DNA from 3 places in the Scandinavium manionii genome. Region 3 is predicted to be linked to each of the others. Evidence: predicted binding sites of a transcription regulator. Region 3 holds the regulator's gene; each other region holds the start of a gene.
What was found. The regulator PurR, encoded in region 3, represses purine synthesis genes. The targets are predictions, from matches to a motif close to CANGCAAACGTTTGCNTG.

Region 1 (8,206 bases), on a different contig from region 3:
GGATCACCGGGATTTTCCCCGCATGCAGCGTCGCCAGCAGCGACACAATAAACAGATAGCTGTTTTCGAAACACAGCGCCCAGCGCTGACCGGGCTGTGCCTGTAACGACTGCGTCAGCTGCGCGACGTCGTGGCGCAATTCGCCAAGCTGCCATTGTCGTGACCCAAGCCAGGCAATGCAGGTGTCGTCAGGGCGCGTTGGACTCAGCCACTGTGACAGCGGAAGGGGGTGTTTCATGGTTAATCTCTTTTCATCAAACGTCTGCGAACCAGCCATTCACCGGTGATCAGGGTGCCCATCAGCAGGTAGGCGATGACGCCGTTCCACGCGGTCCACAGCCGCATGTCGCCCTGCAGAGCGGTGAAGAGGGCAATCGATCCGTTCACGATAAAAAACAGGCACCAGATGCGGGTCACCTGACGGGTATAACGCACGCCTGCTGGGGGCAATTCCGGCTCTCGCAGGCGTGCCAGACGCTCAACCAGCGGCATGTCACTCCACAGCGAGCCGCCGAATACCGCGAGCATCACCGCGTTCACCACCACCGGATAGAACAGCAGCAGCTGGTGCGCTTTCAGCAGCGCACTGGCAGCGCACAGGGCAATTCCGGCGAGCGCCACAATTTGGAGCACCCGGCGCATCGGCCCGGCCTGTTTGCGCACCTGGAACAGACGGAGCACCAGCAGTAGCGCCATCACCGGCAGCAGCCAGTGCAATCCATTATGCGCCAGACCAAAGCCAACCAGCAGCGGCCAGGCCAGAACAATGGCCCCTGTCGCCAGCCGCATCAGCGGCAGCGAACGTAAGCTTCGCATCTGAATTATTCGTCGTGCAGCAGACGGCTTACGGCATCGACGACATCCTGTACGGTGCGGACCGATTTGAATTCTTCAGGCTTAATTTTCTTTCCGGTTTTTTTCTGCAGGTGGACCACCATGTCGACGGCGTCGATGCTGTCCAGCTCCAGGTCTTCATACAGGCGGGACTCAGGCGTAATGTCCTGAGGATCGAGTTCAAAGAGTTTGTGCAGAAGCTCGGTCACTTCCTGATAAATCGTTTCTTGTTCAGTCATAACGGACTCGTCTTCATGCGCGTTGAGCGTTAATAAAGGACGCCAGTGTGGCGACGGAATAGAAATGCTGACGCATCTCTTCGCTTTCTGCTGAAAGCACCACGCCGTACTGATTCTTTACCGCCAGTCCCAGTTCGAGTGCATCAATGGAGTCCAGGCCCAGGCCGTCTCCAAAGAGTGGGGCATCGGTGTCGATATCATCCGCTGACAGCTCATCAAGATTCAGGGTCTGAATGATGAGGTTTTTTATTTCAAGATAGAGGGCTTGCATCATTAATTCCTGCCAAAAATAGTTCTGTCCCGATCAGCTTTCCGGGTTGTTCTGCTGCAATTGAGACAAAAATAGCCGGTTGAGCTGCCGGGCAGCCAGAGCCGGTTCTTGTAAGTTTGCATCATATAAGTCGGTGATGGCGAGACGCTCGCACACATTCACATCGAATATAGGTTTCACCGGCGGTACATCATACCACTTGCTCTGTTTGTCGAGCATGCGTTCGCTGCACTGGATCGTCACAATTCGGACATCGCTTGCGCAACGCACGGCGATATTTGCCGCACCGCGCTGGAGCGTCATTGGCTCGCCCACGCGTGTGCGGGTGCCTTCCGGAAAAATCAAAATCGTGTCGCCTTTTGCCAGACGCTGCTGGCAGGCGGGCAGCAGGGTGTCGGCCTGGCTGTTAATCAAATAGTCCGCGCTGCGAATGACGCCGCTCATGCACGGGTTTTTCAGCAGTGCGCTTTTCACCATGCAGTCGGTGTCGGGCATCACCGAAGCCAGCATCACGTAATCGAGCAGCGACGGGTGATTGGCGATAACCAGACAGCCGCGCTCCTGGCGCAAAATATTTTCGCCGTGAATACGATAGTCCAGCACGCCCATGACTTTCGTGACCCATAAAAAGAAACGAAAGCTGGTGGCAATGCTGCGGCGCGCCAGGCTGCGGCGACGGTCTTTATTCCGCACGCACAACAATAAAATATTAAACCAGATAAGCGACAACAGCAGCCCGCCGAGGCCAAACAGCGAAAAGCAAAACCCGGTGGCGAAGATGCGCCACAGGCGGTTGAAGCGGGAACTGACGGTTTTCATGCCCGGCTCCAGCACCAGCGGGAGACTTCACCGTCAATGACGAATTCGCGGTCGTGATTCAGATAGTGGCGCAGGAATGTCAGGCTTTGCGGCAGCGCGTTTTCTGCTTCCGTTCCACCGGATTGTGTGGAGCAGGCGAGACTTGTCCCGGCTTCGAACACCATCGCGCAGGCATAGGCCCAGGTCGGCATAGCGTCGGGTAAATCCGGGTGATAAAACGCGGGCAGCGCGCCGTCAAAATCAACCATCAGCACGCGCTTATAGCCCGCATGCAACAGGCTGATAACTTCGCACAGGCCCTGCTGAAAAGTGTCTTTTCCGGCGGCCAGCGACGATGAAACCACCGGCTGTTGCGCCACGATAGTCAGGTTGCCGACGGCGGAGTTATGCACCGAGAGCGCGAAATCGGTGGGCGACACGGATTGCTGCGTCGCCAGCGCCTCGAGAATGCGGAAGTTACGTTCGAGTTCGCCGTGACGGCTGGTGTAGAGCACCGCATCAATGGCGTGTTTGCGTAACATCAACAGCCCGCACTCCACTGCGAGTTTGCTCCCCGAGCTTAAACGGCGCGCGGTCATCATCGGCAGCGCGGTCAGTTTGGCCTGCGGCGCAGCGGCATCAATGGGCTGGACGTGATTCGCCCACTGAATCCACTGAGCGTCGTCGCTAAGGCCGGGCGCACGGGCCTGCCAGTCGATAAGGTTTAATGCAAAATTCATCAGTGCGAGCCTGGTCTGTCGATACTCTTTATTCGTTAGAAGACGTTATGCCATTTATTATCGTTTTGTTCACGCGGCATTTTGCCGTGGGCCGCTATTTGCGCTCATATCCTACAATGTTGTCGGCAGACAGGCGAATATCTGTAAGGCAGAGTAGTCTTGATTTTGGTCTATGTTGCGCCGGGGCATAAAACGCAGCGGGATATCAGGCCGCTGTGGCCTAATATCCCGAAATAACGATTACTGCTGTACGGCGCTGGAGAGGCTAATCTGAATATCTTTATCGAGATTATGTACCCAGCGGTTGTAGTTCTTATGAATTTGACCGCCTTCCGCCATCAGATTAGTACTACCGTCATATTTGATGATGTAGCTGTTGGCAGAATACTGAATCAAAACATTGGCGGTATGGTCACGTGCCTGCTGGCGACCTTTAATCACGCCGGGGCCGGCATCAGTCATAATCCACTGGCGGTTGAGTCCCGCTTTTAAGATGGCGTTCCGTACCTGGGCTTCGGTGTGACCGGTGGCTACCGGGCTTTGAACTGTTTCAATCGGAGCGGTGCGAGAAACGCAGCCCGCCAGAGCACCGACAACGGCGACGGCAGCAAACCATTTCACTAACTTTTTCATCAATAACTCCATTCAATCTGTGAAGCGATGCGAGATTAAAGCAAGCATTACCCAAACCCTTTATCAACGAACGCACGTTATTTCCATTACGCGATAACAGGTGTTTTTTTGGTTATTTTGACGTTAAAAATGATAAGGGAGTATGTGAGTGGCTGCAACCGGAATATCTGTTAATAGGATGATAAGTATCTGCGTAATTTTAATATTTCGACAATTGGATTTTAATTAGTGGCCAATTTTAGTTAGGGGGATTATTAATTTCTGCGCGAAGAAAGCGTCAGAACAAAATGCCCGGCGGCGCAATGCATGCCGGGCCCGCGGGATCGGTAGGCGTGTTCAAGCGCAGCGCCACCGGGCAATGCCATTAACCCGGCAATCGGCTCTTTGGACGCCCCGGCCCCAACAAAATCGCCAGCTTACTGCCGCCTTTGGTGGTTTCCATCCAGATTTTACACACGCTGGTGAGCGGTACTGAGAGCAGCATCCCGACCGGGCCGAGCAGCCAGCCCCAGACCAATAATGATAAGAACACCACTAACGTCGACATGCCCAGACGATGGCCCATCATTCGCGGTTCAACCATATTTCCCAGCACCATATGTACTGCCAGGAACAGCCCGCCGACCAGCAGCCCCTCATACCAGCCGTTAAACAGGAACGCCTGAATCATTGGCGGAATGGCGGAAATCACCGACCCGATGTTGGGCACGTAGTTCAACAGGAACGCCAGTACGCCCCACATCAGCGCAAACTGCACGTCGAGCAACAGCAAACCGAGCCAGACAATCACCCCGGTCCACAGGCTGATCAGCGTTTTCAGCGCCAGATAGTGCGACACCCCTTTCAGGGCGCGGTGCAACCCGGCGATATGGATTTGCGGATTCACCAGGGCGAAACGCAGTTTGTACGGGACGTGGCGCACTTCGAACAGCATAAACACCACCGTCATCATCAGCAGCACGATGCTTGCCATGGCCCCGGAAAATTGGGTCATCATGGTGGTGGCGAAGGCGACCATTTTATCGGAATCAACGCGTTGCAGCATACGCTCCGGCGACATGTGCATGTGTAAAAACGGCATCGAGTCCTGTAAGGCAAGCAGCTTGTGGGTCAGTTCTTTGTTGTACTTCGGCAGCATGGCGACAAATTCGCTGGTGGATGCCGCCAGAACGGCAACCAGCGCGGTGAGTACGCATAGCATCGCAAAGACCACAATCGCGATCGACAGCGGTCGTGAGACGCCGCGACGGATAAACCAGGTCACCAGTGGATTGAGAACGATGGCGAAAAACAGGGCCAGTAAAAGTTGGACAATAATGTCGGCGGCGGCATGGATCCCTGCCAGGATGACAACCAACGACGCCAGTTTGAGAAGTATGTGTAAACCCGCTTTATCAGCGGCCAGTGTGGTCATGGCAATTTCCTTATGAGCTATGCCATTAAGTGTAGTGCGTCCCGCTGGGCTGACTATCGGAAAGAAGGACGATAGCCCGCCCAAAACAAAAAAAGCCCCCGGTCGCGAAACCAGGGGCCGTGTCGTCAGCAGACTAACTTAGTTGATAACGATGGTATTGATGATGTTCTCTGCGGTGCTCTGCGCTTTCTGCTGATCGTCAGCAGGCAGCGTGATTTGCAGGGTCAGCAGTTTGCCGTCCACTTTGCCCAGTACCACGGAAGAGTACGCGGTCTGGCCTTTGGCAGAGATAATGCTGTCGAGCTGCTGAAGGGTCTGGCCTTTCAGCTCGATGGATTTGTTGGTCACAACCTGCAGTTGCGGGTCGCGGCTGCGCTGCTGCGCTTCCAGACGGGCAGCCAGTACGCTAAGGTCTTCGTTGGCGTTGTCGCCGACAATCACGATAACCGCTTTCTGGCCCGTTGCATCGGAGTACACGTGCATGTTGTTGGCCTGAGTGCCCAGCTTGCCGCTCTGATCGGTCATATCGGCCGGCAGGGAGAAGCTGAGTTTGCCTTCCAGCAGTTTTACAGGCTGTGCAGCGGCGTTGCTTTCGGCGGCTGCTCCCTGAACTGGGGCTTTACTGTCGCTGTTGTCACAGGCGGAAAGGCCCATTACCAGCAGGCCAATACCGACGTATTTAACCAAATTGCGCATTGACATCTTCCTTTTGATAAACGGCCATTAATGGCACATCAGCTTATCTTATCACAACCCATTGCATGAACCTTTAACCCGCTTGAAAAGCTGGGTTTTCAGATTTATCTGCCAGTTTTTTCAACAACATATTCAACACTACGCCGTACATCGGCAGGAAGAATACCAGGCTGATAAGCACCTTGAAGGTGTAATCAACCAGCGCGATTTCGACCCAATGGGAAGCCATGAACGGGTCAGGACTGCGCCAGAAGGCGATGAAGAAGAACGCGAGGGTATCGCTGACGTTACCGAACAGCGTGGAGGCGGTCGGCGCCATCCACCAACGGTGATTCTGTCGCAGGCGGTTGAAGACGTGAACGTCGAGGATCTGACCCAGCGCGTAAGCCATAAAGCTCGCGGCGGCGATGCGGGCAACAAACAGGTTAAAGCTGGTGAGCGCGGAAAAACCCTGCCATTCGCCCATATAAAAGAGCGACGAAATAACGTAAGAGATCAGCAGCGCAGGCACCATTACCGCAAAAATAATCTTGCGGGCCAGCGGCGCGCCAAAGATACGCACGGTCAGATCGGTTGCGAGGAAAATAAACGGAAAGCTAAACGCGCCCCAGGTGGTATGAAAACCAAAAATGGAGACCGGCAGCTGCACCAGATAGTTACTGGAGGTGATCACCAGCAGATGAAAAAGCGAAAGCCAGAACAACGCTTTTACGCGCTGTGCTTGAGAGAACTGCATCATGTTGTAGCCTTTTTAGTGGTTGGGGTGAGGGAACCCAATGTGTGTCTTGAAACGCTAAAAACCGCCGCATGATACTGCGTTATGTGCGCTTTGCAACGGCTAATTTTCGCGCAATCGTTAACCTGCCTTGCGTCACAAATAACTGGCGGTAAACTAGGGCGGTTTTTTGACTGACTGAGTGAACCATGAGCGATATCTTTTCTGCTGCTGACCACACCCTTGATGCTCAGGGCCTGCGCTGCCCTGAGCCGGTAATGATGGTACGCAAAACTGTGCGCACCATGCCCGTCGGCGAAACGCTGCTGATTGTGGCGGATGACCCGGCGACGACCCGTGATATCCCTGGCTTCTGCCGCTTTATGGATCATGAGCTGATTGCTCAGAGCACCGATTCTCTTCCTTATCGCTATCTCATCCGTAAAAACCATTAATTCTCTAAGGGCAGAAACTGTGATCTGCCCTGGAATATCGTTACCAAATCGTTAAACCATCGTTTCACAATTGTAGCTTTTGTGAGGCGTCTCACCGTCGTTTTCCCCGTACCAGGCTAATTTTTAAACGCAAAACTAAAACAACGTTTTATTAAATACCCTGGAGCCGACCGATGAAAATGACTGTCAGGCCATTTGTGGCCGCCTTATGCTTTTCCACCGCAGCACTCTGTTTTACGCCCTCGGTTTTAGCGCAAACCATCCGCGCCGCTGATGTCCATCCTGAAGGCTACCCGAACGTGGTGGCGGTCCAGCACATGGGCGAAAAACTCAAACAGCAAACTAACGGCGACCTGGAAATTAAAGTCTTCCCGGGCGGCGTGCTGGGCGATGAAAAGCAAATGATTGAGCAGGCGCAAATGGGGGCCATCGACATCATTCGCGTATCAATGGCGCCCGTGGCGGCGATTCTGCCGGACATCGAAGTGTTCACTCTGCCGTACGTTTTCCGCGATGAAGATCATATGCACAAGGTCATCGACGGTGAGATCGGCAAACAAATTGGCGACAAGCTCACCAACAACCCGAAATCCAAACTGGTATTCCTCGGCTGGATGGATTCCGGCACCCGCAACCTGATTACCAAACAGCCGGTCACCAAACCGGAAGATTTGAAAGGGATGAAAATCCGCGTTCAGGGCAGCCCGGTGGCGATTGATACCCTGAAAGACATGGGCGCTAACGCCGTCGCCATGGGCGTGAGTGAAGTTTACAGCGGCATGCAGACCGGCGTTATCGACGGTGCCGAAAACAACCCGCCAACCTTTATCGCCCACAACTACATGCCGGTAGCGAAACATTACACCCTCAGCGGCCACTTCATCACCCCGGAAATGCTGCTCTATTCCAAAGTGAAATGGGACAAACTCAACGCCGATCAGCAGCAAAAAATCCTGACGCTGGCCCGCGAAGCCCAGATGGAACAGCGCGAGCTGTGGAACGCCTACAACAAACAGGCGCTGGAAAAAATGAAAGCGGGTGGCGTGCAGTTCCACGACATCGACAAAGCGTACTTCGTCCAGGCGACGGAGCCGGTGCGTAAAGCCTATGGCGAAAAGCATCAGGCTCTGATGAAAGCCATCGCTGACGTCCAGTGATTTTCACGTCGGACGGAGGACCTATGTCTGAATCCTTTTCAAAAGTGATGGATAAGCTGTACATGCTGGCGATGTGGGTCGCCGGCGTGTCGCTGTTGGTGATGACCATCGTGATCCCCATCGGCATTTTTTCCCGTTACGTGCTCAATCAGGGGGAATCGTGGCCGGAGCCGGTAGCGATTCTGTGCATGGTGACATTCACTTTTATCGGCGCGGCGGTAGGCTACCGCGCCGGTTCGCACATCGCCGTCAAC
Region 2 (8,206 bases), on a different contig from region 3:
AAGTGGCGCAAAGTGGCACCGGTTAGACCACTTTTTTGTCCCATGTTCTGGGCTCTTATGTTTTAATGTGCAACATTTCATGGTCTGTAAGCCCTAAAAATGGCATTATTCGCCGCTTACAGCAAAAACTGGCATCGACCAGGTTCAGGCAGAAAGGTTATCAATGAGCTGGATTGAACGAATTAAAAGCAACATAACCCCCACGCGCAAGGCGAGTATTCCGGAAGGGGTATGGACCAAATGTGACAGCTGCGGACAGGTACTGTACCGCGCAGAGCTGGAGCGTAACCTGGAGGTTTGTCCGAAGTGCGATCACCACATGCGTATGTCAGCGCGTAACCGCCTGCATAGCCTGATGGATGAAGGTACTCTGGTGGAGCTGGGTAGCGAGCTTGAGCCGAAAGATCTGCTGAAGTTCCGCGACTCTAAGAAATACAAAGATCGTCTGGCCTCTGCTCAGAAAGAAACCGGTGAGAAAGACGCGCTGGTAGTAATGAAGGGGACCTTGTTTGGTGCACCTGTCGTTGCCGCTGCCTTTGAGTTTTCCTTTATGGGTGGCTCGATGGGTTCTGTGGTCGGCGCTCGTTTCGTGCGTGCCGTTGAGTATGCGCTGGAAAACAATTGCCCGATGGTGTGCTTCTCAGCCTCCGGTGGTGCGCGTATGCAGGAAGCGCTGATGTCACTGATGCAGATGGCGAAAACCTCTGCAGCGCTGGCAAAAATGCAGGAACGTGGTCTGCCGTACATTTCTGTGCTGACCGACCCAACCATGGGTGGCGTTTCCGCAAGCTTCGCCATGCTGGGTGACCTCAACATCGCTGAGCCGAAAGCGCTGATCGGCTTTGCCGGCCCACGCGTTATCGAGCAGACCGTACGTGAAAAACTGCCGCCGGGCTTCCAGCGCAGTGAATTCCTTATCGAGAAGGGTGCGATCGACATGATCGTCCGTCGTCCTGAGATGCGCTTCAAGATTGCCAGCGTGCTGGCGAAGCTGATGAATCTCCCGGCACCGAACCCGGATGCACCGCTTGAAGACGTGGTGGTACCGCCGGTACCGGATCAGGAACCAGAGGCCTGATAAATGCAAAGGGCAGGGCCAGACGGCGCTGCCCTTTTTGCTTGTGCTAACCGTTAACTATCGCGGGTATCATGGAAAAAGACATCACTCCACTCGCCACGTCGCCCCTCGCCGCGTGGCTTTCTTATCTGGAACACCTGCACAGCAAAACCATCGACCTGGGACTGGCACGCGTCAGCGAGGTTGCGGGCCGAATGGGCGTGCTGAAACCAGCGCCGTTCGTCTTCACCGTCGCGGGCACTAACGGCAAAGGTACGACCTGCCGCATGCTGGAATCGGTGCTGATGGCCGCAGGCTTTAAGGTCGGTGTGTACAGCTCTCCGCATCTGGTTCGCTACACCGAACGCGTGCGCGTACAGGGTGGCGAGCTGGCTGAATCTGCGCATACCGCGTCGTTTGCTGAAATCGAAAAGGCACGGGGCGAAATCTCCCTGACTTACTTTGAATTTGGCACGCTGTCGGCGCTGTGGCTGTTTAAGCAGGCGCAACTGGACGTGGTCATTCTGGAAGTGGGACTCGGCGGGCGGCTGGATGCGACCAATATCGTTGATGCCGACGTAGCGGTTGTCACCAGCATTGCACTCGACCACACCGACTGGCTGGGGCCGGACCGCGAAAGCATCGGCCGTGAAAAAGCTGGCGTGTTCCGCGGCGGTAAACCGGCGGTTGTCGGCGAACCGGATATGCCGCAGACCATTGCCGATGTCGCCGCTGAAAAAGGCGCTGTGTTGCTGCGACGCGGGGCTGACTGGCGTTATCAGGTCACGGGCGACAGCTGGACGTTCAGCGATGCGCAGGGCGAACTGAGTACGCTGCCGTTACCGCAGGTGCCACAGCCCAATGCCGCGACGGCACTGGCGGCGTTGCGGGCGAGCGGGCTGGCTATCAGTGAGCAGGCATTGCGTGAAGGCATTCAGAACGCGATGCTGCCGGGCCGTTTCCACATCGTGAGCGAATCACCGCGTCTGATCCTCGACGTGGCGCACAACCCTCATGCGGCGGCGTATCTGGCGGAACGTCTGAAAATGCAGCCTGCAGCCGGGCGTACGCTGGCGGTGATTGGTATGCTTCATGATAAAGATATTGCCGGGACGCTGGCCTGTCTGTCGGATGTCGTCGACAGCTGGTATTGCGCCCCGCTGGAAGGCCCTCGTGGGGCAACGGCGGAACAGCTGGTGGAACATTTGCGCGATGGCGCAGTCTATGCCACTGTAGCGCAGGCCTGGCATGCCGCGATGGCGGATGCTGGCCCACAAGATACGGTGCTGGTGTGTGGTTCGTTCCACACGGTGGCTCATGTAATGGAAGAGATGGACGCGGGGAGAACCGGTGGCGAGTAAGTTTCAGAATCGTTTAGTCGGAACCATTGCGCTGGTGGCACTCGGGGTTATTGTGCTTCCAGGCCTGCTGGATGGTCAGAAGAAGCATTATCAGGATGAGTTCGCGGCAATTCCCCTGGTGCCTAAACCGGGCGATAAAGAAGAGCCGGATATGCTGCCAGCGGTTACGCAGGCACTGCCTTCTCAGCCTCCGGAAGGGGCGGCGGAAGAGGTCAGGGCAGGTGATGCAGCAGCACCATCGCTTGATACGTCGCGATATGCGGCGAACAGCGGTGCGAATGAAATAGATGATACTGCGCAGCCGGCACCAAAACCGGTAGCACCGAAGCCTCAGGTTCAGACGCAAACCAGACCACAACGTGATACTACAAACGCACAGTCAGCAGCAGAGACGCAAGCGCCTCCTGCTCAGCCGAAGCCTGTTGCCGAAGACAAACCAGCCCCGACGGGCAAAGCCTACGTCGTACAGCTCGGTGCCTTGAAGAATGCCGACAAGGTCAATGAGATTGTCAGCAAACTGCGCGGCGCCGGATATCGCGTCTTTACCGCGCCGTCTACGCCAGTGCAGGGGAAAATCACCCGCATTCTGGTGGGACCGGACGCGTCGAAAGACAAGATGAAAGGTTCGCTTGGCGAGCTGAAACAGCTGTCAGGTCTGAACGGTGTGGTGATGGGGTATACCCCGAACTGAGAGTAAAATGCCCGGCGCAACGTCGGGCGGATAACCAAATCGATGAAAATCGACTGGGCTGAAAGTGCCCTCAGAGGCCAAAAGCTCATGCGGCGTTGAACGTTTTTTCAGCGCCATTTTTATTTGGGCGGGGAAAGGAATTCCCTACGCAAACGTTTTCTTTTTCTGTTAGAATGCGCCCCGAACTGGACGACAGGGCGTAAAATCGTGGGACAACTATGGTCTGGATTGATTACGCCATTATTGCGGTGATTGGTTTTTCCTGTTTGGTAAGCCTCATCCGCGGCTTTGTTCGTGAAGCATTGTCACTGGTAACGTGGGGTTGTGCTTTCTTTGTTGCCAGTCATTACTACACTTATCTGTCTGTCTGGTTTACGGGCTTTGAAGACGAACTGGTTCGAAACGGGATTGCTATCGCGCTGCTCTTTGTCGCGACGCTTATCGTCGGTGCTATCGTTAACTATGTTATCGGTACGCTGGTAGAGAAGACGGGCCTGTCGGGAACCGACAGGGTGCTTGGGATCTGTTTTGGTGCGCTGCGTGGAGTATTGATCGTCGCCGCCATACTGTTTTTCCTCGATACCTTCACCGGCTTTTCAAAAAGCGACGACTGGCAAAAGTCTCAGCTGATCCCTCAGTTCAGCGTCGTCATCAGAATGTTCTTTGACTATCTGCAAAGCTCGTCAAGTTTCTTGCCCAAAGCATAAGCTTTGGGGAGTTCTGAACGAGGAAAATGACGTATGTGCGGTATTGTCGGTATCGCCGGTGTTATGCCGGTAAACCAGTCGATTTATGACGCGTTAACGGTGCTTCAGCACCGTGGGCAGGATGCCGCGGGCATCATCACCATTGATGCAAACAACTGCTTCCGTTTGCGTAAAGCCAACGGCCTGGTGAGCGATGTGTTTGGCGCCGTGCATATGCAGCGCCTGCAGGGCAATATGGGTATCGGCCACGTCCGTTACCCAACCGCCGGCAGCTCCAGCGCGTCTGAGGCTCAACCTTTCTACGTTAACTCACCTTATGGCATCACCCTTGCGCACAACGGCAACTTGACCAACGCTCACGAGCTGCGCAAAAAGCTGTTCGAAGAAAAGCGCCGCCATATCAACACCACCTCCGATTCTGAAATTCTGCTGAACATCTTCGCCAGTGAGCTGGACAACTTCCGCCACTATCCGCTGGAAGCTGACAACATTTTCGCTGCGATTGCCGCGACAAATCGTCAGATTCGCGGGGCGTATGCCTGTGTGGCGATGATTATCGGGCATGGCATGGTGGCTTTCCGCGACCCTAACGGCATTCGCCCGCTGGTGCTCGGCAAGCGCGATATCGGCGATGGTCGCACCGAATACATGGTGGCATCGGAAAGCGTCGCGCTCGATACGCTGGGCTTTGAATTCCTGCGTGACGTGGCGCCGGGTGAAGCAATTTACATCACCGAAAAAGGCCAGCTGTTCACCCGTCAGTGTGCTGACAACCCGGTGAGCAATCCGTGCCTGTTCGAATATGTTTACTTTGCTCGTCCGGACTCGTTCATCGACAAGATTTCCGTCTACAGTGCGCGCGTGAACATGGGCACTAAGCTCGGTGAGAAAATTGCCCGCGAGTGGGAAGATCTGGATATCGACGTGGTTATCCCGATTCCGGAAACCTCTTGCGATATCGCGCTGGAAATTGCCCGCATTCTGAATAAACCGTACCGCCAGGGTTTTGTGAAAAACCGCTACGTGGGTCGTACGTTCATCATGCCAGGCCAGCAGCTGCGCCGTAAATCGGTGCGCCGTAAACTGAACGCCAACCGCGCAGAGTTCCGTGATAAGAACGTGCTGCTGGTGGATGACTCCATCGTGCGTGGTACCACGTCAGAGCAGATCATCGAAATGGCGCGCGAAGCTGGTGCGAAGAAAGTATACCTGGCCTCTGCCGCACCGGAAATTCGTTTCCCGAATGTCTACGGAATCGATATGCCGAGCGCCACGGAGCTGATTGCTCACGGTCGGGAAGTGGATGAGATCCGCCAGATTATCGGCGCCGACGGTTTGATTTTCCAGGATCTGAACGATCTGATTGAAGCGGTTCGCGCTGAGAACCCGGATATTCAGCAGTTTGAATGCTCGGTATTCAACGGCGTGTACGTCACCAAAGACGTGAACCAGCAATATCTCGATTATCTCGACTCCCTGCGTAATGACGACAGCAAAGCACTTGCGCGTCAGAACGAAGTCGAAAGCCTTGAGATGCATAACGAAGGTTAATCGTCTCCACGCCCTCTCGTGCTGAGAGGGCGTCTTTCCTTGCAACTCCCTCTGAATTCCGGCAAAGTCAGGCCCAGTACGAAGACAGGGCGGAATCATGAAACGACTCATTATTGGAATTTCCGGTGCCAGCGGCGCTATCTATGGCGTTCGGCTGTTGCAGGTGCTGCGCGATGTCGCAGAAGTGGAAACCCATTTGGTGATGAGTCAGGCCGCGCGACAGACGCTGTCCCTCGAAACCGATTTCTCTTTACGTGAAGTTCAGGCGCTCGCCAATGTCGTTCACGATGCGCGTGATATCGCCGCCAGCATCTCTTCAGGTTCGTTTAAAACCGACGGAATGGTTATCCTGCCATGCTCCATCAAAACGCTCTCAGGCATCGTCCACAGCTACACCGATGGTTTACTGACCCGCGCTGCTGATGTGGTGCTAAAAGAGCGCCGTCGCCTGGTGCTTTGCGTACGTGAAACACCGCTGCATCTGGGACATTTACGACTGATGACGCAGGCGGCGGAAATTGGCGCGATCATTATGCCGCCGGTTCCGGCGTTTTATCACCGGCCGCAAACGCTGGATGACGTGATTGATCAAACGGTTAATCGCGTATTGGATCAGTTTGATATCACCTTGCCAAAAGAGCTTTTCACCCGCTGGCAGGGCGCGGAATAGGCGCACTACGATAGTGCATCTTTTTGGTGCATGCGTGGTCGTCCGACGATTTTGCAATCCCGATCAAATCCTCAACATTTAATCCCTCTTTTCGCTGTTTAGCGCTGCGGTTTATCCGTTAGAGCTGTTATCTTTCAATTCCAAGACAACTCTGCAACTATTCATTAACACATTTAACGCTGTTTTTTTGAGCAGATGTTTAGGTGGCATAAAACGTGCAGGGCAGTCTGGCAACACACAACACGATTGATTACATAACACGCAACTGCATCACGACACTTAAGGGTAATGTATGAAGAAGACGGTTCTGGCTCTCTCTTTAATGCTGGGGATCAGCAGTGCTTCCAGCGTATTTGCCGCGCTGCCGCAGACTGTTCGTATCGGTACTGACGCCACTTACGCGCCGTTCTCATCCAAGGATGCGAAAGGGGATTTCGTCGGCTTTGATATCGATTTGGGTAACGAAATGTGCAAGCGCATGCAGGTGAAATGTACCTGGGTTGGCATCGATTTTGACTCCCTGATTCCGTCCCTGAAGGCGAAGAAAATCGACGCCATCATCTCCTCTTTGTCGATCACCGATAAGCGCCAGCAGGAAATCGGTTTCTCTGACAAGTTGTACGCCGCTGACTCTCGCCTGATCGCCGCCAAAGGTTCTCCGATTGTCCCAACGCTTGATTCACTGAAAGGCAAACACGTGGGTGTGCTGCAAGGCTCTACTCAGGAAACCTATGCCAATGAAAACTGGCGTAGCAAAGGCATCGATGTGGTGGCCTATCAGAACCAGGATCTTATCTATTCTGACCTCTCCGCAGGACGCCTCGACGCTGCCTTCCAGGACGAAGTCGCCGCCAGCGAAGGCTTCCTGAAACAGCCAGCCGGTAAAGATTACGCCTTTGCGGGCCCGTCAGTTAAAGATAAGAAATACTTTGGCGATGGCACCGGCGTGGGTCTGCGTAAAGACGATACCGAGCTGAAAGCGGCCTTCGACAAAGCACTCGACGGACTGCGTAAAGATGGTACCTACGACAAGATGGCGAAGAAGTATTTCGACTTCAACGTCTACGGTGACTAAGACTGCATTGGCCTGGGAAACCGGGCCTTTCGGGCTGAACAGTTATCTATACATGTGTGGCATAACGACATAATGCTTATTTCTGGTGCAAGAAGTGCACCAAAATGGTGCGCAATTGCATAGTTAAGCAATATTGATGCAAAAAATTGCGTATATGCCCCGATAACCTTTTGCCTTATCCGCATAAAAGGTGGCACGATAACTGTTCTTGATACTTCTGATTACCCGTTAAATGACAGTCTGTTGAGGATAGTTATGAAAAAACTGGCGTTGTCTCTTTCTCTTGCGTTGGCACTTTCCAGCGTTTCTACGGTTTTCGCAGCCATTCCGTCGAAAGTTCGTATTGGCACAGATCCGACTTATGCCCCCTTCGAATCCAAGAATGCGCAGGGGGAGTTAGTTGGTTTTGACATCGATCTGGCAAAAGAGCTGTGTAAGCGAATTAAAGCGCAATGTACCTTCGTTGAAAACCCGCTGGATGCACTGATTCCGTCTCTGCAGGCGAAGAAAATCGACGCCATTATGTCCTCACTCTCCATTACGGAAAAACGCCAGCAGCAGATTGCCTTCACGGACAAACTCTATGCCGCAGATTCCCGCCTGGTGGTTAAAAAAGGCAGCCCGGTTACGCCGGATCTGAATACCCTGAAAGGCAAGCGTGTGGGCGTCCTGCAAGGCACCACGCAGGAAACATACGGTAATGAGCACTGGGCACCAAAAGGCATCGAAATCGTCTCCTACCAGGGCCAGGATAATATCTATTCTGACCTGACGGCCGGACGTATTGATGCCGCATTCCAGGATGAAGTGGCGGCAAGCGAAGGCTTCCTCAAGCAGCCTGTCGGTAAAGATTATCAGTTTGGCGGCCCGTCCATTAAGGATGAAAAACTGTTCGGCGTCGGTACCGGTATGGGCCTGCGTAAAGAGGAGAACGAACTCCGTGTTGCCCTGAATAAAGCCTTTGCTGAGATGCGCGCTGACGGCACCTACGACAAGCTGGCGAAGAAGTATTTCGATTTTAACGTATACGGCGAATAATCGCTGTTTGCGCCGCTGACCCCGACGTTCCCGGGGCCAGCGGCGCAGGACTGACA
Region 3 (8,206 bases):
CCTGCTGCACCAGTTCCTGTCGCCATCAGCAAACCAGCGTACCGATCAGTACGGTGGCAGCATTGAAAACCGCGCCCGTCTGGTGCTGGAAGTGGTCGACGCCGTCAGCAAAGAGTGGAGCGCGGATCGCATCGGGATCCGTGTTTCGCCGATTGGTTCTTTCCAGAATACCGACAACGGCCCGAATGAAGAAGCCGATGCGCTGTATCTGATTGAAGAACTGGGCAAACGCGGCATCGCTTACCTGCACATGTCTGAGCCAGACTGGGCCGGTGGTCAGCCTTATACCGAAGCATTCCGTCGTAAAGTACGCGAACGTTTCCACGGCCCAATTATCGGTGCCGGTGCGTACACTCCGGAAAAAGCAGAAGATCTGATTGCTAAAGGTCTGATTGATGCAGTGGCATTTGGTCGCGCATACATCGCAAACCCGGACCTGGTTGCACGTCTGGAGCGTAAAGCGGAACTGAACCCGCAGCGCCCGGAAAGCTTCTACGGCGGCGGCGCGGAAGGCTATACTGATTACCCTACGCTCTAATCCCCGCATTGATAGCGGCGGGCATCCGCCGCTATACTGATTGTCCTGCTTTATAAACAATATGATAAGGGGAAGACTATGCGCCTACTTCACACCATGCTGCGTGTTGGCAATCTGCAACGTTCCATCGAGTTTTACACCAACGTACTGGGCATGAAGCTGCTGCGCACCAGCGAAAACCCGGAATACAAATATTCACTCGCCTTTGTCGGCTACGGCCCGGAGAGTGAAGAGGCGGTCATCGAACTGACCTATAACTGGGACGTTGAAAGCTACGATCTCGGCACCGCTTACGGCCATATCGCGCTGAGCGTAGATGACGCCGCAGAAGCCTGTGAACGCATCCGCAATAACGGCGGCAACGTAACCCGCGAAGCCGGCCCGGTAAAAGGCGGCACCACCGTTATTGCCTTTGTCGAAGATCCAGATGGCTATAAAATCGAACTGATTGAAGCCAAAGACGCCGGTAAAGGTCTTGGTCATTAAGACTCCCTGGGTGCTACGGCACCCATTTTTTTGCTCCCGCCTCTGCTGCAACCGCTGGCAAAATTTGCCATAATGCGCGCTACTTTTTGTAAGCCTAAGAGATACTGATGTCCGACAACGCTCAACGCAATGCTCTGTGCGACCGCTTCCGTGGTTTTTATCCTGTAGTTATAGATGTAGAAACAGCGGGCTTTAACGCCAAAACGGATGCGCTGCTGGAAGTCGCCGCCGTGACGTTAAAAATGGACGAAGACGGCTGGTTGATGCCGGACAGCACACTGCATTTCCATGTTGAACCGTTTGAAGGCGCGAATCTGGTCCCGGAAGCGTTGGCGTTTAATGGCATTGATCCTAATGACCCTGCGCGCGGTGCCGTCAGCGAATACGACGCCCTGCACGCCATCTATAAAGAAATACGTAAAGGCATGAAGGATCAGGAGTGCAATCGGGCAATCATGGTGGCGCACAACGCCACGTTCGATCACAGCTTTATGATGGCCGCCTCTGAGCGCGCCGGGCTGAAACGCAATCCGTTCCACCCGTTTGTGACTTTTGATACCGCCGCCCTGAGCGGGCTGGCACTGGGGCAAACCGTGTTGTCGAAAGCCTGCCTGGCTGCAGGAATGGAATTTGACGGCAATAAAGCGCACTCCGCTTTGTACGATACCGAACAGACGGCGCAGCTGTTTTGCGAAATCGTCAACCGCTGGAAACGCCTGGGCGGCTGGCCGTTACCGTTGCCAGAAGGCGAAAGCGAAGAATAAAAAAAAGCGACCGAGGGTCGCTTTTTTATTGCCAGTCAAAAACTTACTCAGCGCTGCTCTGCTCGTCGTCTTTGTACTTAGCAGCCGTCTCTTTGATCAGTTGTTGCAGTTCGCCACGCTGGTACATCTCAATCAGGATGTCACAGCCGCCAACCAGCTCACCGTCAATCCACAGCTGTGGGAAGGTCGGCCAGTTTGCATATTTTGGCAGCTCAGCGCGGATATCCGGGTTTTGCAGAATATCAACATAAGCGAAACGTTCGCCACAGGCAGAGAGTGCCTGAACCGCCTGAGCAGAGAAACCGCAGCTTGGCAGTTTCGGGGAACCCTTCATATACAGAAGGATTGGGTTCTCGGCGATTTGGGTCTGGATTTTCTCAAGAGTCGTACTCATATCTTGCTTCCTTAAACTTCTTTTTATGGCTGTAGTCGCTAAGTGTAACGTCAACGACGGCTGTCAGAAAATAACATTTTGTTCACGATAATGCATTTTACCTCTGACGTTTTGAAGTTGCCTTAAAAATATGCCTTTATCGGCCTGCCCCGCGTAAACATGAGCATTTTCCGAGCATGTTATGTCCAGTTTGACGCATTTTTTTGCAGTCGCTAACGAAACTGTGCATCAGATACAAAAACACTATTAACAATTAATGTTTTTATGCTTTAGAATCGATTCGTTTTGTCAATCATACCCAGGCATGACCGTTTGCCTGCTTAACAGAGGAATGCTCAGTGGCGCGGATAAATAAAGTCTCGATCACGCTCTGTGCTTTGCTGTTTATATCGTTGTCCATTACGCCTTTGTCCCACGCATCCGAACAGGCGCGTACATCTGCATCGCAAAAATCCCACCAGGCGAAAGCAGACCGTAAAAAGAAAACGACCAGCAGCAAAACCAAATCAACGGCCAAAACCTCCAGCAAAAAGAAAACCAGTACCCTTAAGAAAACAACGACCGCCAAAAGTAAAAAAACATCCGCCGTCAGTAAAACCGCCTCCACCCGCAAAATTCATAGCCCCGCGCTGAAAACCGCCTCCGTTAAAATGGCGCAGAAATGCAGCGTGCGTAAAGGCCATAAAAAGAAATGCGTTAGCGAAGACGTGAAACCGTTAACCATTGCAGATGCACACAAAGCGCGCGTGCAGAAAGCACAAAAAACGGCGATGAATAAATTGATGGGCCAGATTGGCAAACCATACCGTTGGGGTGGCACTTCGCCGCGCACCGGTTTCGATTGCAGCGGTCTGGTTTACTACGCGTACAAAGATCTGGTGAAATTCCGTATTCCTCGCACCGCGAATGAAATGTATCACCTGCGTGATGCGCGGTCTGTTAACCGGGGTGAGCTGCAAAGCGGCGATCTGGTGTTCTTCCGTACCCGCGGTCGTGGCACTGCCGATCACGTAGGCGTTTACGTTGGCAATGGTAAATTTATTCAGTCCCCGCGCACCGGCCGCGATATCCAGATTACCTCTCTGAGCGAAGATTACTGGGCGAATCACTACGTTGGCGCACGGCGCGTGATGACGCCTAAAACAATTCGCTGATCCCTGCCCTGTCGATCTATCGACAGGGTAAGTTCTTCTTTAGCCACATCTTTTAATTTGCTACCCTATCCATACTCAATGCATGGTTATTGAGTCATAAAATAATAGGGAGAATAAGCAATGTCATTCGAATTACCTGCATTACCGTATGCAAAAGACGCCCTGGCGCCACACATCTCCGTAGAAACGCTGGAATACCACTACGGCAAACATCACCAAACGTATATCACCAACCTGAACAATCTGATCAAAGGCACTGCGTTTGAGGGCAAAACGCTTGAAGAGATCGTTCGCACTTCCGAAGCGGGCGTTTTCAACAATGCTGCACAGGTGTGGAACCACACGTTTTACTGGAACTGCCTGGCACCAAACGCCGGTGGCGAGCCAACCGGTGACGTCGCAGCCGCTATCAACGCGAGCTTCGGCAGCTTTGCTGACTTTAAAGCGCAGTTCACCGATGCCGCTGTTAAAAACTTCGGCGCTGGCTGGACCTGGCTTGTGAAAAATGCAGACGGCAAACTGGCTATCGTTTCTACGTCTAACGCGGGTACCCCGTTAACGACTGACGCCAAACCGCTGCTGACCGTAGATGTATGGGAACATGCCTACTACATTGACTACCGTAACGCCCGCCCGAACTATCTCGAGCATTTCTGGGCGCTGGTAAATTGGGAATTTGTCGCGAAGAACCTGTCGGCATAATTTCTGGCCCGGTGGTTTCCCGCCGGGCATGTTATCAATGACTGGTAAAGACTTCTTCTGACTGACGACGCCCAGTCATCAGCACCACCAGCAACGCAACACCGGCAATTATCGCCCCCATCACTGGCACAAAGCTGTACCCCAGGCCTCCTGAGATAACCGCCCCGCCCGCGGCCGCGCCCAGCGCATTGCCCAGATTAAACGCCCCGATATTGACCGATGATGACAGGCCCGGCGCTTCATGTGCCACACGCATCACGCGCATTTGCAGCGGAGGGACCACCGCGAAGGTCGCCGCACCCCAGATAACCATGCTCACCGCCGCGCCGATTTCGTTTTGCGCAAGCCACGGGATAGACGCCATGATAACGATCAGCAGTGTCAGGAAGCCTTTCAGCGTGGCGGTCACGGAGCGGTCAGCAAACTTGCCGCCCAGATAGTTACCCAGAGAGAAACCGATACCAATCAGCACCAGCATGGCGGTGACGAACAGCGGTGTCGCATGGGTAATGGTGTGCAGCACCGGCGAAATATAGGTGTAGAGCGTGAACATCGCCCCGGCTCCGAGCACGGTCGTCAACAACGCCGTCAGCACCTGCGGACGCACCAGAACCGACAGTTCCTTTTTCACGTCAGGGCGTTCACCGCTGCTGCCCTTCGGCAAGGAGAACCACAGGCTAACCATCGCTACCAGGCCAAGTCCGGCCGTCGCGAGGAACGACATCCGCCAGCCGATGGTTTCACCGAGCCAGGTCGCCGCCGGAACGCCGCCGATATTAGCGATCGTCAGCCCCATAAACATGGTCGCCACCGCGCTGGCCTGCTTGTGCTTAGGCACTACGCTGGCAGCCACCACCGAGCCGAGGCCGAAGAAGGCCCCGTGATTAAGACTGGTGATAATGCGCGACAGCAGCAGCGTGGTGTAATCCGGCGCGATAGCCGACAGTACGTTGCCGAGCGTGAAAATGGCCATCAGGAAAATGAGCGCATTACGGCGCGCGCGATGTGAAAGCAGCAACGTCATCAACGGCGCACCAACCATCACACCAATGGCATAGGCGCTGATCAGCATCCCGGCGGCAGGGATAGAGACATCGACGCCTTTAGCGATAACGGGCAGCAAGCCCATTGGCGAGAATTCCGTGGTCCCGATGGCAAACGCCCCGATTGCCAACGCCAGCAGGGGAAAATTGATTTTCATGTAACGACTCCGGTAAGCCATCCGTCTGGGATGGTGCAACAGCAGAAGTCAAAAGCATGACATCAATCACAAAAAAACAGAAGTAAACAAAATGGCAAAAGTTTTTTGCAAATCTGGTAACAATCGGCAGGAAGATGAGGCGGAGGAAGAGAACTCTCCCTCCGTATAAATCAATGCAGGACGGCGGTCAGACCGGCGGCAACAATCACGGCCAGCGCAATCACGGTCGTCATCAGAGAGAGCTTAAGGTCGGTACTCATCAATTTTTCTCCTTTTAATCCCCACAACAAAAGTGAGCTTGCTCATTTTTGCACAACTGTACGCAAAAATCTTCCTGGTTTTAAGCTCATAGCGATTTTTCTCTTTCCCTTTGCCTCAGAATCAGACAAAATTCCACGCTAATTTAAAAGCGTACCAGCCATTGACCCCCTCCTGTCGTCCTGTCTGTATCCCGGCGTACTGCAATTCAATTGAATTGTGTTAAGGGTGTGTAAAGGCAAACGTTTTCGTGTTGGTAAACAGGCGTAAGGAAAGGGTCTGGAGTGAGAACGAATGGCAACTATTAAAGATGTAGCGAAGCGCGCAAACGTTTCCACTACAACAGTGTCACATGTAATTAACAAAACGCGTTTCGTGGCGGAAGAGACCCGCAACGCGGTGTGGGCGGCCATTAAAGAGCTGCACTACTCTCCTAGCGCCGTAGCGCGTAGCCTGAAGGTGAATCACACCAAAACAATCGGCCTGCTGGCAACCAGCAGCGAAGCCGCCTATTTTGCTGAAATCATTGAAGCCGTTGAGAAAAACTGCTTCGAGAAAGGCTATACCCTGATCCTGGGTAACGCCTGGAACAACCTGGAAAAACAGCGCGCCTATCTTTCAATGATGGCGCAAAAGCGCGTCGATGGCCTGCTGGTGATGTGTTCTGAATACCCGCAGTCGGTGCTCGAGATGCTGGAAGAGTACCGTCACATCCCGATGGTGGTGATGGATTGGGGCGAATCTAAAGCTGATTTTACCGACTCGGTAAATGATAACGCTTTCCAGGGTGGCTATATTGCCGGACGCTATCTGGTCGAACGCGGTCATCGCGAAATCGGCGTCATTCCTGGCCCGATGGAGCGTAACACTGGCGCCGGACGTCTGGCAGGTTTCATGAAAGCCATGGAAGAAGCGCAAATCAACGTGCCTGAAAACTGGATTGTGCAGGGTGATTTCGAGCCTGAATCTGGCTATCGCGCCATGCAGAAAATTCTTGCGCAACAGCCACGCCCGACCGCCGTGTTCTGCGGCGGTGACATTATGGCGATGGGTGCCTTGTGCGCCGCAGACGAAATGGGCCTGCGCGTTCCACAGGATATTTCAGTCATTGGCTACGATAACGTGCGCAATGCGCGCTTCTTTACCCCTGCCCTGACCACTATCCATCAGCCGAAGGATTCGCTGGGTGAAGCGGCCTTCGATATGCTGCTGGATCGTATTGTCAATAAGCGTGAAGAGTCGCAGTCTATTGAAGTGCACCCGCGCCTGATCGAGCGCCGCTCGGTTGCCGACGGTCCGTTCCGCGACTACCGCCGTTAATGATCTCTCAGGAGCCGGTTATTCCGGCTCCTGTAACCACTCTTTATTCAACGTTTCACTGTCCCCCAAATACTCCAGCAGCCAGCTCAGCGCCGGTGACATGTCATTTTGTTGCCAGGTCAGGCAGCATGCCGCATCCGGGAACGGATTTTCCAGCTCCAGCACCACCCATTCACCGCTGTCGATATACGGACGGGCAAAATGCGTGGGCACCATTCCAGCACACAGCCCGGCTGAAAGACAGGTCGCGGAAGATTCCCAGTCCGGCACCACAATCCGTTTTTGATTATCCAGCAGCCAGGTGATGCGTTTCGGCAACGATCGCGAGGTATCTTCCTGCACCAGCGCCGACCAGTTGCGCAACACATCATCGCTGAGCGGGCCGGGCATCTGCGCCAGCGGATGTTGACTCGACACCACGCAGTTCCAGCTCAGCATCCCCATATCGCGAAACGCGTAACGTCCACCGACCGGGATCGCCTGGGTGGCCCCAATAGCCAGCTCCACGCGCCCGTCGGATAACGCATCCCACACGCCGTTGAACACTTCCTGGAATACGCACAGTTCGACATCCTTAAAGTGGCGATAGAAATCGACAATCATCTGCCGGGTGCGTTCCGGACGCACAATATTGTCCACCGCGATGGCCAAATTGCCGCGCCAGCCGTTGGCGATTTGCTGACACTGCTGACGGGTGATCTGCATTTTTTTGATAACAGAGCGCCCCTCTTTCAAAAACCAGGCACCTGCGGGGGTTAATTCCACGTCTCGATGGCGTCGTTCAAACAGCGGAACCGCCAACCATTCCTCTAGCTGACGTACGGTATAGCTGATCGCAGAAGGCACACGGTGCAACTCCTGCGCGGCTGCGCTGAAGCTCCCGTTACGCGCTACAGCGTCCACGACTTCAAGAGAATATTCTGACCACATAGGTTGCCTGCAAAAAATTTGAACTCACCAGACAAATATTAGCGTTTCACAAGCGAAGTTGCACTCCCTACACTCTGCTGCCATCGACACCTGCAACGAGAAAGAAAATGAATAAACAACCTGGGAAAGGATTTTTGTGCTGGCTGGCTGGCCTGAGCGTACTCGGTTTTCTGGCAACCGATATGTATCTGCCCGCATTTTCCGCCATTCAAACCGATTTACAAACCCCTGCCGCCGCCGTCAGCGCCAGCCTTAGCCTGTTCCTGGCCGGTTTTGCCCTCGCTCAGCTGATGTGGGGCCCGCTGTCTGACCGTTACGGTCGTAAACCTATTCTGCTGACCGGCCTGGCGATATTCGCCGTTGGCTGTCTGGGGATGCTGTGGGTCCGTGATGCTACCCTGCTGCTGGTGCTGCGCTTTGTGCAGGCGGTCGGCGTTTGCGCCGCTACCGTTACCTGGC

Region 1: tusA (sulfurtransferase TusA) is a predicted target of PurR. The motif match lies at 6,472-6,489, and genes of this name have one in related genera.
Region 2: cvpA (colicin V production protein) is a predicted target of PurR. The motif match lies at 3,255-3,272, and genes of this name have one in related genera.

Annotation. Positions count from the first base shown of each region.
Region 1 is NZ_JALIGC010000037.1:284,856-293,061, forward strand. It holds gene MUU51_RS11090 (AMP-binding protein) at 1-238, opposite strand, end outside; gene MUU51_RS11095 (COG4648 family protein) at 241-816, opposite strand; gene MUU51_RS11100 (acyl carrier protein) at 822-1,073, opposite strand; gene MUU51_RS11105 (phosphopantetheine-binding protein) at 1,087-1,344, opposite strand; gene MUU51_RS11110 (lysophospholipid acyltransferase family protein) at 1,378-2,163, opposite strand; gene MUU51_RS11115 (beta-ketoacyl synthase chain length factor) at 2,160-2,882, opposite strand; gene MUU51_RS11120 (hypothetical protein) at 3,123-3,515, opposite strand; gene MUU51_RS11125 (AI-2E family transporter) at 3,880-4,929, opposite strand; gene MUU51_RS11130 (DcrB family lipoprotein) at 5,068-5,625, opposite strand; gene MUU51_RS11135 (7-cyano-7-deazaguanine/7-aminomethyl-7-deazaguanine transporter) at 5,699-6,364, opposite strand; gene tusA (sulfurtransferase TusA) at 6,550-6,795, shown strand; gene MUU51_RS11145 (TRAP transporter substrate-binding protein) at 6,969-7,952, shown strand; gene MUU51_RS11150 (TRAP transporter small permease) at 7,976-8,206, shown strand, end outside.
Region 2 is NZ_JALIGC010000039.1:261,374-269,579, forward strand. It holds gene accD (acetyl-CoA carboxylase, carboxyltransferase subunit beta) at 164-1,078, shown strand; gene folC (bifunctional tetrahydrofolate synthase/dihydrofolate synthase) at 1,150-2,418, shown strand; gene dedD (cell division protein DedD) at 2,408-3,109, shown strand; gene cvpA (colicin V production protein) at 3,328-3,816, shown strand; gene purF (amidophosphoribosyltransferase) at 3,850-5,367, shown strand; gene MUU51_RS15720 (UbiX family flavin prenyltransferase) at 5,465-6,037, shown strand; gene argT (lysine/arginine/ornithine ABC transporter substrate-binding protein ArgT) at 6,330-7,112, shown strand; gene hisJ (histidine ABC transporter substrate-binding protein HisJ) at 7,368-8,150, shown strand.
Region 3 is NZ_JALIGC010000032.1:77,535-85,740, forward strand. It holds gene MUU51_RS03465 (alkene reductase) at 1-538, shown strand, start outside; gene gloA (lactoylglutathione lyase) at 617-1,024, shown strand; gene rnt (ribonuclease T) at 1,132-1,788, shown strand; gene MUU51_RS03480 (Grx4 family monothiol glutaredoxin) at 1,832-2,182, opposite strand; gene MUU51_RS03485 (C40 family peptidase) at 2,521-3,336, shown strand; gene sodB (superoxide dismutase [Fe]) at 3,457-4,038, shown strand; gene MUU51_RS03495 (MFS transporter) at 4,073-5,239, opposite strand; gene cydH (cytochrome bd-I oxidase subunit CydH) at 5,410-5,499, opposite strand; gene purR (HTH-type transcriptional repressor PurR) at 5,792-6,817, shown strand; gene punR (DNA-binding transcriptional activator PunR) at 6,836-7,747, opposite strand; gene punC (purine nucleoside transporter PunC) at 7,855-8,206, shown strand, end outside.